Regions from separate parts of the Pseudomonas sp. LBUM1643 genome, predicted to be linked through region 1. Evidence: riboswitches for the same ligand, from Rfam matches in the RefSeq annotation. Region 1 holds a riboswitch; the other holds the start of a gene.
The links. Region 1 has a riboswitch for cobalamin ahead of cobW (cobalamin biosynthesis protein CobW). Riboswitches for the same ligand answer to the same signal wherever they lie in the genome.
Positions count from the first base shown of each region.

Region 2: another riboswitch for cobalamin. It lies ahead of ACA063_RS18895 (ABC transporter substrate-binding protein); the one in region 1 lies ahead of cobW (cobalamin biosynthesis protein CobW).

Region 1 is NZ_CP166813.1:3,604,985-3,610,814, reverse strand. Features, by position in the region: gene ACA063_RS16150 (acyltransferase family protein) at 1-304, shown strand, start outside; gene nfuA (Fe-S biogenesis protein NfuA) at 362-946, shown strand; gene cobM (precorrin-4 C(11)-methyltransferase) at 1,115-1,861, opposite strand; gene ACA063_RS16135 (cobalamin biosynthesis protein) at 1,943-2,356, opposite strand; gene ACA063_RS16130 (CbtA family protein) at 2,353-3,060, opposite strand; gene ACA063_RS16125 (CbtB domain-containing protein) at 3,072-3,263, opposite strand; cobalamin riboswitch at 3,384-3,610, opposite strand; cobalamin riboswitch at 3,807-4,021, shown strand; gene cobW (cobalamin biosynthesis protein CobW) at 4,122-5,183, shown strand; gene cobN (cobaltochelatase subunit CobN) at 5,187-5,830, shown strand, end outside.
Region 2 is NZ_CP166813.1:4,203,030-4,208,859, forward strand. Features, by position in the region: gene ACA063_RS18885 (hypothetical protein) at 1-620, opposite strand, end outside; gene ACA063_RS18890 (low affinity iron permease family protein) at 847-1,215, shown strand; cobalamin riboswitch at 1,825-2,019, shown strand; gene ACA063_RS18895 (ABC transporter substrate-binding protein) at 2,164-3,177, shown strand; gene ACA063_RS18900 (FecCD family ABC transporter permease) at 3,174-4,190, shown strand; gene ACA063_RS18905 (ABC transporter ATP-binding protein) at 4,187-4,972, shown strand; gene ACA063_RS18910 (aminotransferase-like domain-containing protein) at 5,179-5,830, opposite strand, start outside.

The DNA of each region.
Region 1 (5,830 bases):
GGTGATGGCGAGCATGTCGCTGGAGCGGTACTTCGAACACAATCGGGTGCTGAAACTGCTGGGCGATTGTTCCTACTCGGTGTACCTGATGCACGTGCTGGTGCTGTCCGCCGGAGGTTTTGTCGCGCAACGTTATGGCGTGAACCCTTATGTGATGTTTGCCGTGTGCGTGCTGGCCATCGGCGTGGGTTCGTGGGCCAGTTACGAATGGGTGGAAAAACGCAGCTATCGGTGGCTTAAAGCCCGGATTGATGACTCGACAGCCACAGAGAGGGCCCAGACGCTTTCCCGACAAAAATACTAGGACTTTGTGCGGCGCGTTGATTGGCGTAAACTGCGCCCAAGCCTGCGAGGAGTTTCCATGACCGCTATTACCATCACCGACGCCGCCCACGATTACCTGGCTGATCTGCTGTCCAAGCAGAACACCCCGGGTATCGGGATCCGCGTCTTTATCACCCAGCCTGGCACCCAGTACGCCGAAACCTGCATTGCTTACTGCAAGCCGGGCGAAGAAAAACCTGAAGACACCGCTCTGGGGCTGAAAAGCTTCACGGCCTACATCGATTCGTTCAGCGAAGCCTTCCTGGATGACGCGGTTGTCGACTACGCCACCGACCGCATGGGCGGCCAGCTGACCATCAAGGCGCCAAACGCCAAAGTACCTATGGTCAACGCCGACAGCCCGATCAACGAGCGGATCAACTACTACCTGCAGACCGAAATCAACCCGGGGCTTGCCAGCCACGGCGGTCAGGTCAGCCTGATAGACGTGGTTGACGACGGTATCGCCGTTCTCAAGTTCGGCGGCGGCTGCCAGGGCTGTGGCCAGGCGGACGTCACCCTGCGTGAAGGCATCGAGCGCACCTTGCTCGAGCGCGTTCCCGAACTCAAGGGTGTGCGGGACGTTACCGACCACACGCAGAAAGAAAACGCCTACTACTAAGGCGTTCGCTGCGAAATGAAAAAACGGCACTGTGGCGAGGGAGCTTGCTCCCGCTCGATTGCGAAGCAATCGTAAAGCAGCTAATGCATTTTCCCGTGATGAATGCGTTGGTTGATTTAAGGACCGCTTCGCGGTCCAGCGGGAGCAAGCTCCCTCGCCACAGCTGCTTTAGGGGCGATATAGATGCGCATGCCCTGCACGATACAACGACGACTCGCTGAACTGATCACTCCCCAGCACCCGACCCACCAGAATCAATGCTGTACGCCTGAATCCCTTCGCCTCAACCTTCCCGGCAATGTCCTCAATCGTCCCCACGACCCAATCCTGATCCGGCCACGACGCGCGATGGATCACCGCGATCGGGCAGTCGGCGCCGTAATGGGGAAGCAATTCGGCGAGGATTTTTTCAAGGTGATTGACCCCCAAATGGATCGCCATGGTCGCCTTGTGCTGCGCCAGGCTGGCGAGCTCTTCGCCAGCGGGCATTACGGTTTTGTCGGCATAACGGGTCAGAATCACGCTTTGGGAAATATCCGGCAGCGTCAGTTCAGCCCCCAACAGTGCAGCGCAAGCCGCGGTTGCGGTCACGCCGGGAATGATTTCAAACGGGATGTCGAGCTCACGCAAGTAGCGGATCTGTTCGCCAATCGCGCCGTACAGGCTCGGATCACCGGAATGCACCCGCGCCACATCCTTGCCTTCGCTGTGGGCGGTTTTGATCAATTCAATGATCTGCTCCAGATGCAGTTCGGCGCTGTTCACCACCGTTTCGGCGTGATGCCCCTCCAAGACTGCAGTGGGCACCAGAGATCCTGCATAGATGATTACAGGACAGCTGCGAATCAGCCGCTGGCCTTTGACGGTGATCAGTTCCGGGTCGCCGGGACCTGCGCCAATGAAGAAGACAGTCATCGTCGTATCCTGTGAAAAAAGGGGCGAGGCACACCTTCAGATGAAGATTGCTCATGATCGGGGTGGGGATTATTGAGGATTTTAAGCGGTGCACGCCAATGCGAGGGTGGCCTGAGCGTATTTTTGTCGCGAAATCAGCAGCTTTGCCGGTGCGTCAGCCAGCTGTTCGGCGAGGGCCAGTGCGGCGCTTTCGGCGATGCCATAGCAACCCGTGCGCTCAAAGGCGATGTCCGAATGATGGCTGAGTTGCTCTTGATAACCCGCCAACTGCTCGCTGCTGAAGTACATGATCGGTAATCCCAACTGTTTGGCGAGCTCGATCAGGCCAGGCTCGTCACGCTTCAGGTCGATGCTGGCAAGTGCCTTGATCTGGTGAAGTTCGATCTGATGCGCCTGAAGGGCCTGGTCGAGCAGTGCCTGCAACGTGCTGACCGGGCAGCCGCGTTGGCAGCCCAGGCCGACCACGAGCGTCGGCGCTGTGCTGGCATGGGTCATGCGCGGTATTGGCCTTCACCTTTGCGGCGGAACAACCAGGCGCTGATCAGGCCCAGGGCCAGCCAGAACGCGACGTTGGTCAACTGCGAAGCGATTTTGAATTGAGCTTCCAGCGCTTCCGGGGCGAGCATCGAGTGCACTTCCGGTTGCGGCGCGCCGATCACATGGGGAACGGCCAGGATCGCCACGCCCAGGACCTTCATCAGCCAGTGACGGCTGAACACGATCAGTGCGATCCCGACGGCGGTAGAGGCGGCGGTGCCGATCCACCAGATCTGGCGTTGCGCCAGGTCGGCAGCGGCAGTGCCTGGCAGTTCAGGCGGCAGGCCCAGGGTTGGCGCGAGGACGAACGTGGCGTAACCGGCCAGGCCCCACAGCAAGCCTTGCGCGGTGCTATTGGGCGCACGCAGGGTGTAGAGGCCAGCGAGCATCAAGGCGAAACCAACCGCTACAACCAGGTTGCCACCGGTGGTGGACAGCACGCGCTGCCAGCCGTCTTGCGGCTCCCAGGCTTCGGCATCGTGGGCATGAGCGGCCATGGCAGTGCCGGTATGCTCATGGATTTCTACCGCGACAGGCTCTGATTTTTCGTAGGTCTCGGCCTGCAAAATCAGCGGAGCGACCCAGAAGCTTTGCAGCAGGGTCAGCAGGAGGGCGGCCAGCAGCCCGGTGAAACCTGCGGTTTGCGCAATACGCTTGATCATGTCGGCAGGTCTCAATGGCACGGGAATGCGGAGCTGTGACGGGTATCGTGGGCGGCGTTGTGCACCGCTTCGATGTGGGAGAACCCGGCAAAGTACACAAGGCATGCGCCCAGGATCGACGCACACAAGGCGGCGGTCAGGCGTTGAGTCAGGGTCGTGGTGCTGCTGGCGGTGTTGCTGCCGGTGGTGCTGATGGTCGACATGGCGCTTCCCTCTGGTCTGTCAGCGGGTGAATAGAGCGCATGGAAGATCCCTGCGAATCGGGCACGCAGAGATGCAACAGCGCCCGCCCACCGCGGGTTTGTTATTCAGTGAAGGTGAAAAATCACTGTGTGTTGCGGGCCGGTCTCCGGGCTCACGAGGGGCTGGGGTTTGGCCTCAACCTGCAAGAATCACCTTCCCATGCCGAACTGCTGGCACAGTGGATTTGATTCTTCAATCGCTTACCGTTGCGGGGGCAGCACCGGACTGACATGGCCTTGAGTAAAGCACATGATTCACCGGTTTCCCGTTTCACCCTGTGAAGGGCACCCGTAACAAGGCGTGTAGGAGAGCATGGGCGGGGTTTGGCGTCAATTGGCAAGGGTTCTCGTTAGGGGCGAAGACTAATGGGCTCTATGTAGGAGCTGCCGAAGGCTGCGATCTTTTGATTTTGTTTTTAAAGCAAAGTCAAAAGATCGCAGCCTTCGGCAGCTCCTACAGGGGAGCGCGTGAAGCTCAACGATTGACCCGCCCCAAGACCATGCGTAGCCTTGCGCATTCGAGGTTCTTCGGTATTTGCCGAAGCTAAGAAGGGAACGCGGTTCAAGCCGCGGCTGCCCCCGCAACTGTGAACGGTGATGTTCGCTGCCACGCCACTGCAAACCCTGTCCAACGGGTTCGCGGGAAGGCGCAGCGAATGCCAGGCGAAACTGCCCGGCACGCCGTCAGCCAGGAGACCTGCCTCGAAACAGATTCTCACTACAACCGGGCGGGGTGATCCGGTGGCGAACTCTTCCGCGCGCGCACCTGTCGCAGCGATTGTCGTCCCGCATGCCCGCCACCTTGCCAAAGGGCATCCGATGAAAACACTGGCCAAACTCCCCGTCACCATCGTTACCGGCTTCCTCGGCTCGGGCAAGACCACCTTGCTGCGGCACATGCTCGACAACGCTCAGGGCCGGCGCATCGCCGTCATCGTCAACGAGTTTGGCGAGCTGGGCATCGACGGTGAAATCCTCAAGCAGTGCGCCATCGGCTGCACCGAAGAAGAAGCCAACGGCCGCGTCTATGAGCTGGCCAACGGTTGCCTGTGCTGCACCGTCCAGGAAGAATTTTTCCCGGTGATGCGCGAACTCGTTGCCCGTCGTGGCGACCTCGACCACATCCTTATCGAAACCTCCGGCCTCGCCTTGCCAAAACCACTGGTGCAAGCCTTCCAGTGGCCGGAAATCCGCAGTGCCTGCACCGTTGACGCGGTGATCACCGTGGTCGACAGCCCGGCCGTGGCGGCTGGCACCTTTGCTGCTTTCCCGGATCAGGTCGACGCCCAGCACAAACTCGACCCGAACCTGGATCACGAGTCGCCGCTGCACGAACTGTTCGCCGACCAACTGGCCAGCGCCGACCTGGTGATCCTCAACAAGGCTGACCTGATCAGCCCTGAAGACCTGGCCCGTGTGCGCCTCGAAGTTGCCGAAGAACTGCCGCCCGCGGTCAAGGTCATCGAAGCCAGCAGCGGCCGCGTGCCCCTGGACGTGCTGATCGGCCTCGGTGCCGGTTCCGAAGAACACATCGACAGCCGCCACAGCCACCACGATCACCACCACGAAGGTGAAGACGACCACGATCACGATGCATTCGACTCCATTTCCATCGAATTGCCGCAAGCCGACGAAAGCCTGCTGATGGATGCGTTGACCCAACTGGTGGTCAAGCACGGCATCCTGCGAGTCAAAGGTTTCGCGGCGATTCCGAACAAGCCGATGCGCCTGCTGATTCAGGGCGTGGGCACGCGTTTCGACAAGCACTTCGACCGTCAGTGGGGCGCTGAAGAAGCACGCACCACGCGTCTGGTGTTGATCGGCCAGGCGTTGGACGCTGCCGAACTTGAAGCGCAATTGCGCGCTGCGCTCAGCGTTTAACCCATGCATCTGCTCAGGACTCAGCCCGGCGGTTTCGTCTCGGATGACAACATTGCCGACCTTGGACAAACCCCCGCCGAGTTGGTGATCCTGTGCAGCGGTGACTCCAGCCTGGCGTTGCTCGCCGAAGCGGCGCAGCAGCTGCCCGACGATTACCCGAGCGTACGCCTGGCCAACCCGATGCAGGTGCAGAATCACGCTTCGGTCGACCTGTATGTCGACGAGGTGCTGCGCCACGCCAAGGTGATCCTGATCTCGCTGCACGGCGGCATCGGCTACTGGCGTTATGGCGTCGAGCGACTTGTGCAGTTGTCCGAGCAAGGGGTGCACCTGATCCTGGTGCCCGGCGATGACCGCCCCGACCCGGAGCTCAGCGACCTGAGCACGGTAGCTGCCGACGACCGTGACCGGCTCTGGCAGTTTTTGCGTCAGGGTGGCCTGGGCAATGCGCTGGACTTTTTCCGCTGCCTGGCCAATCGCTGGCTGGGCCGCGATTACGCCTGGTCCGAGCCGCAAACCCTGCCGCGCACGGCCATCTACCATCCCCATAAAAGCCCCGCTGATCTGAAGGACTGGCAAGCCGATTGGTGTGCCGATCAGCCGGTCGCCGCCGTGTTGTTTTACCGCTCGCATTTACAGGCAGCGAA
Region 2 (5,830 bases), 600 kb from region 1:
GGTCTGGCAGGCGTCGCGAAGTCCGAAGGGTGGTCTTGCTCATTTGGCGAAGCTGGCGTGATGCCGGTGGCCAAACCAGCACCCGAATCGGTGCGTGACGGGACGGAAGTTTCATACGGACGCTGCGCCCCGAAACCACCGGACGGAGGATTGGAGCTGCCCATGGCGGGGTCACTGTCGCGGGTGCTGGTATAGGCGGCAGAGGTGCCGGCTTTCAGGAATCGCGACAGGCCGAAGCCCAGGGCAACACTGCCGGCAATGAACAGCGTGGGGTTGCTGCGCGCCAGATCGGCTGCATCGTGCAGCAGCTGTTCGGCACTTTTGCCACGCAGATTGCCGGCCAGCCCGCTCATGGACTCGGCCATATCGGCCAGGTAGTCGGACATACCGAGCGTGTCCTTGCTTTCTATCTCGGAGACAAAAGATTTCGCCCCCTGGGCCAGTGCCTCGATCTGGTCTGCTGCTGTGTCACGGTACTGCCCGAACTGCGCATCCGCTTGCTGCCGCGCATCACCAAGGGCCTCGGTAACGCCCTCCTTCAAATGTTGAAAATCGGCTTCCGGTCTTCCGGAGTCCTGACGATCGGTCTGACCGTCAGTCCTGCTGTCTGAACTATTCATGACGTCCCTCGCTGTTCAAAAAAAAGCGTTATCGGGTACGCCACGAGCGCTCGCAGCCCCCCTCAGTTCAGATGACGGAGCGACGTTGAAAGGAGTTCCAACAAAATGATGAGCGACGTGAACCCTCGGATACACGGGAGGAAAATGCTCGCTGATGAAAGAGAATGAAAAAGAATTTCAAAGAATCACTGCGGTCTATCACTGACCATCGCAAGAGTAGGTACTCATGAAATTCTCACAATTCTGCCAGGCACTCTCCAATCGAGCCGGCAGCTCAAAAACCTTCCTCACCGCCATTGTCCTGATCATCGTATGGGCACTCACAGGTCCCTATTTCCACTACAACGACACGTGGCAACTGATCATCAACACCTCCACCACGATCATCACGTTCCTGATGGTCTTCCTCATCCAGAACACCCAAAACCGCGACAACGATATCTTGCATCTGAAAATCGACGAGCTGATTCGAGCCACCCAAGAAGCGCAGAACGCTACCTTGTCACTGGACAAAATGGGGAGCCGGGACCTGAGGAAGCTGCGTAAGCATTACAGCTCTTTGGGGGATGTTGAGGCGATCAAGGTGAGTGATTGAAGCCTACGGCGAACGCAACCAATACCTGGAAAAAACGCAGTTCGGTCCGCTTTTGATTTGCACTTGATTTGCTTTTGATGTGCTTTTGATTTGCTTTTGATCTTCTTGCCCCCTCGTAAGGCCGAGCGCAGGTTCTGCGCAGTGGGTAACCCGGCAAGGATGCCGGGTTAGCCGCGCACGGCCATGGATGGCCGATCGCGGCGGGCCCACGGAGCAGGACCGGAGCGAGGGTATGCCGAGCCTTAGCGAGGCACCGCACGAAAGGGGCAAGAGCCCTTGGTTACTTGGGGCTCTTCCAAGTGACTCGCTGTAAAAGCGAAACCAATAGTAGCCATGACCGCAGAAACGGATATGTACACCAACAACAATCCCACCGCCGATCAGGCCGCCATCGCCGGCAAGCCAGCTCCCACAGTTTGATCGGTGTACATATGGGAGAAACTTGTTGCCTGACAGGTCGTCATCGCGAGCAGGCTCACTCCTACAGTTAATCCGGGTGCATCTGGGGGATGTGGCTTGGTTGTCAGGACGCCATCGCGAGCAAGCTTTGCTCCTACAGTAGATCTGGGTGCATCGGGGTTAGACAGGTTCCCCTCGGACGGTCTGATCGACTACCATGCCGCCGCCGGTTTCCACATGGGATTAATAGGGAATCCGTGATGCTCACACAGCATCAAACGGAACTGCCCCCGCAACTGTAGATGCTGAGCCTGCTCCACGAACGCCACTGGGATCACCCCCGGGAAGGCCGGAACCAGGCGATGACGCATCAGTCAGGAGACCTGCCGGCCAAGCAAATCACTAACCGGCGGGGTGTCCGGGAAGGACATCCTTGTCGCGTGCGTCACTTCGGTGATCGGCCTTGCACTGCCCTTGCCGCAGCGTTCGATGATGTGTTTCCAGACCGTATACCTCTGCTCCGTGTACGGTTCAAATGGAGATCGCCTCATGCTGCTGCCCCGCTTCGCCACCCTCCTCTCGGGCCTGGGTCTTTGCGCCCTCGCCCAGGCGAACCCGACACAGTATCCCCTCACCGTCGAAAACTGCGGTAGCACGCTGACGTTCCAGCACGCGCCTGTCCGGGCCGTGACCATTGGCCAGGCCGGCACTGAAATGCTCTATGCCATGGGCTTGAGCGACAAGCTGGTCGGCACATCGTTGTGGTTCAACGATGTCCTGTCCACGTACAAGACCCAGAACGACAAGATCGAACGCCTGGCCGACAACGAGCCGAGTTTCGAAGCGGTGATCGGCAAACGTCCTGAACTGGTGGCGGTGGAGCTGGAATGGATGGTCGGTCCGCAAGGCGCAGTGGGCACTCGCGAGCAGTTTCATGAGCTGAATATTCCGACCTACCTGATGCCCTCCGATTGCGAAGCCAAAGACAACCTGGTCGGCGCCGATGGCACGCGGCTGGAGGCGTTTCGCATCGACAGCATTTACAAAAGCATCAGCCAATTGGCGCAGATCTTTGATGTTCAGGCCCGTGGCGAGCAGTTGAACGCCGAACTCAAGGCCAGCCTGGCGAAGTCGATGGCTACGGTGCAGAACAAGGACCTGAAGCACACCAGCGCGCTGTTCTGGTTCTCCAGCGCCAGCCTCGACATCGACCCGTACGTCGCCGGCCACAAGGGCATCCCGGATTTCATGCTCAACACCTTGGGCGTGCGCAACGTCGTTGAGTCCAACGAGGAATGGCCGACAGTGGGCTGGGAAACCATCGCCAAGGCCAACCCGACGTTCCTGGTGATTGCGCGCATGGACCGCCGGCGATTCCCTGCTGACGATCATGAAAAGAAACTGCAATTCCTGCGCAGTGACCCGGTGACGCGCAACATGGACGCGGTGAAAAACAACCGGATCATTATCCTCGACGCCATGGCGATGCAGGCCAGCGTCAGAATGTTCGACGGCCTTGAAACACTGGCGACCGCCATCAATGGCTACGACCTGCCGCAATGACCAGGACGCTGATTCGCACGCTGCTGGCGCTCGCGACACTGCTGCTGGCAGTGATCGCTGGCGTGGCCATTGGTGAAACGCCGATCGAGCCGAGCGTGGTGTTCCAGGTGTTGGCCAACAAGCTGTGGGCAGCCGGGCATGTGCTTGATCCCATCGACGAAGGCATCGTCTGGAACTACCGCCTGACCCGCGCCCTGGTGGCCGCTGCCTGTGGCGCCGGGCTGGCGACTTGCGGGGTGATCCTGCAGTCGTTGTTGCGCAATCCGTTGGCTGATCCTTACCTGCTCGGCATCTCCGCCGGCGCGTCCACAGGTGCCGTGCTGGTGGCGTTGCTGGGTGTGGGGGCTGGCGCGGTTTCGTTGTCCGCCGGGGCGTTCGCCGGCGCCGTCGCGGCCTTTGCCCTGGTGATTTTGCTGGCGCGTGTCAGCGGATCGTCCAGTGGCACCGGGCAGATCATTCTGGCGGGGATCGCCGGCTCGCAATTGTTCAATGCGCTCACGGCGTTTCTGATCACCAAGTCGGCCAGTTCCGAACAGGCGCGCGGCATCATGTTCTGGCTGCTGGGCAATCTGAGTGGCGTGCGCTGGCCATCGGTGTGGTTGTCGGTGCCCGTGGCGTTGCTCGGTCTCGGGGTGTGCCTGTGGCACCGGCGAGCGCTGGACGCCTTCACGTTTGGTGTCGACTCCGCCGCGTCGCTCGGCATTGCGGTACGTCGGGTGCAGTTTTTGCTGGTGGGGTGCGCGGCGCTGGTGACGGCGGTGATGGTGTCGATTGTCGGCTCCATCGGGTTCGTCGGGCTGGTGATTCCCCATGCCGTGCGCCTGCTGCTGGGGACTCGACATGCGCGCTTGCTGCCCTACAGCGCGCTCGGGGGTGCGCTGTTCCTGATTGCCGCCGACGTGTTGTCGAGGACGTTGATCAAGGGCCAGGTCATCCCGGTCGGGGTGATTACCGCGCTGGTGGGTGCGCCGGTGTTCGCACTGATCCTGGTCGGTTGGAGGAATGCGCGATGAGTGCCTGTGAGTCTGTATTGAGCTGTACGGGGCTGGGCTTCGATGTCCGTGATGCGCAGCTGCTGCACGACATCCACCTGGACATTCGGCGCGGGGAAACCCTGGGTGTCGTCGGGCCGAACGGCTCGGGCAAATCCACCTTGCTCAAGCTGCTCGCGGGTGTGCGGGTGCCCACTCGGGGCGAGGTCCGGCTGGGTGAACAGCGCCTCAAGGACTTGTCGCGCCGCACGGTCGCGCAGATGCTTGCTGTAGTTGAACAGCAGGCGGATACCGATGATTCGATCAGTGTGCTCGATGCCGTTTCACTGGGAAGAACCCCCTGGCTGTCGGCGTTGCGTCCGTGGTCGCGCCAGGACGACGAGATCGTCCAGCAAGCGCTGCATGATGTCGATGTCACGCACTTGAAAACCCGTACCTGGCGCAGCCTGTCGGGGGGTGAGCGGCAGCGCGTGCACATCGCCCGCGCCCTGGCCCAGCGCCCGCAAATACTGTTGCTGGACGAACCCGCCAATCACCTGGACATCCAGCACCAGCTGGCGATTTTGCAGGTGGTGCACGCCCTGCCTGTGACGACAGTGATCGCCCTTCACGATCTCAATCAGGCACTCGGCTGTGATCGCCTGGCGGTGCTGGAGCGAGGCCGGCTGGTGGCGTTGGGTAATCCGCTTGAAGTGCTGACCCCGCAACGCCTGCAAGACACGTTTGGGGTGCAGGCGCACTATCTGATTGATCCTTATGACGGTGCGCGGATTTTGCGGTTTCGCAGTGCTCCGGTTGCCTGACACTGCTGCTTTGCAAATACCTGCATAAACCTGCAAAACCTGTAGCAGCTGCCGAGCCTGCGAGGCTGCGTCCGGCTGCGCAGCAGTCGCAATCCGGCAGATAGGGTTTACCTGAAAAAATGCGGACCCAGAATTTACGACTGCTGCGCAGCCGGACGCAGCCTCGCAGGCTCGGCAGCTGCTACAGGGAGATGTGATGGGGCTAATCAGGAATACGCCTCCACCATCCATTTCACCCTCGCCAATGCAGCCTTGAGCGTATCGATATCCACCGACCCGAGCGCCAGGCGAATCGCATGGGGTACGTGCACCGAGGTGGCGAAGGGTTCGGCGGTTGAAACGGCGATATTTTCTTCCATCAACGCCTTGGTGATCTGGTCCGCCCTGGCGTCCTCCGACAGCGGCAGCCACAGGAAATACGACGACGGATGGGTCACACAACGCAAGCCGTCCAGCGCTTGTGCTGCGACGATCTGCCTGGCCTGGGCATCCCGGCGCTTCTCCGCTTCCAGCTGCATGACGGTGCCGTCGTCGAGCCAGGCGCAGGCAATGGCCGTCATCACACCCGGTGTGTTCCAGGTGGTCGACCGGATCGTTCGTTCGATGGCGGCGACTTTTTCGATCGGCGCGGCAACGAAACCCACGCGCAATCCGGTGGCGATGCTCTTGGATAAACCGGAGACGTAAACGGTTCGCTCCGGCGCCAGTACCGCCACGGGCAGCGGTGGGTTTTCGGCCAGAAAAGCGTAGGCAGCGTCCTCGATAATCAATAGGTCATGCTTGCGCGCGAGGGCTACCAACTGTTCGCGTTGTTCCGCGTTCATTACCCAGCCCAAGGGGTTGTGCATCGTCGGCATG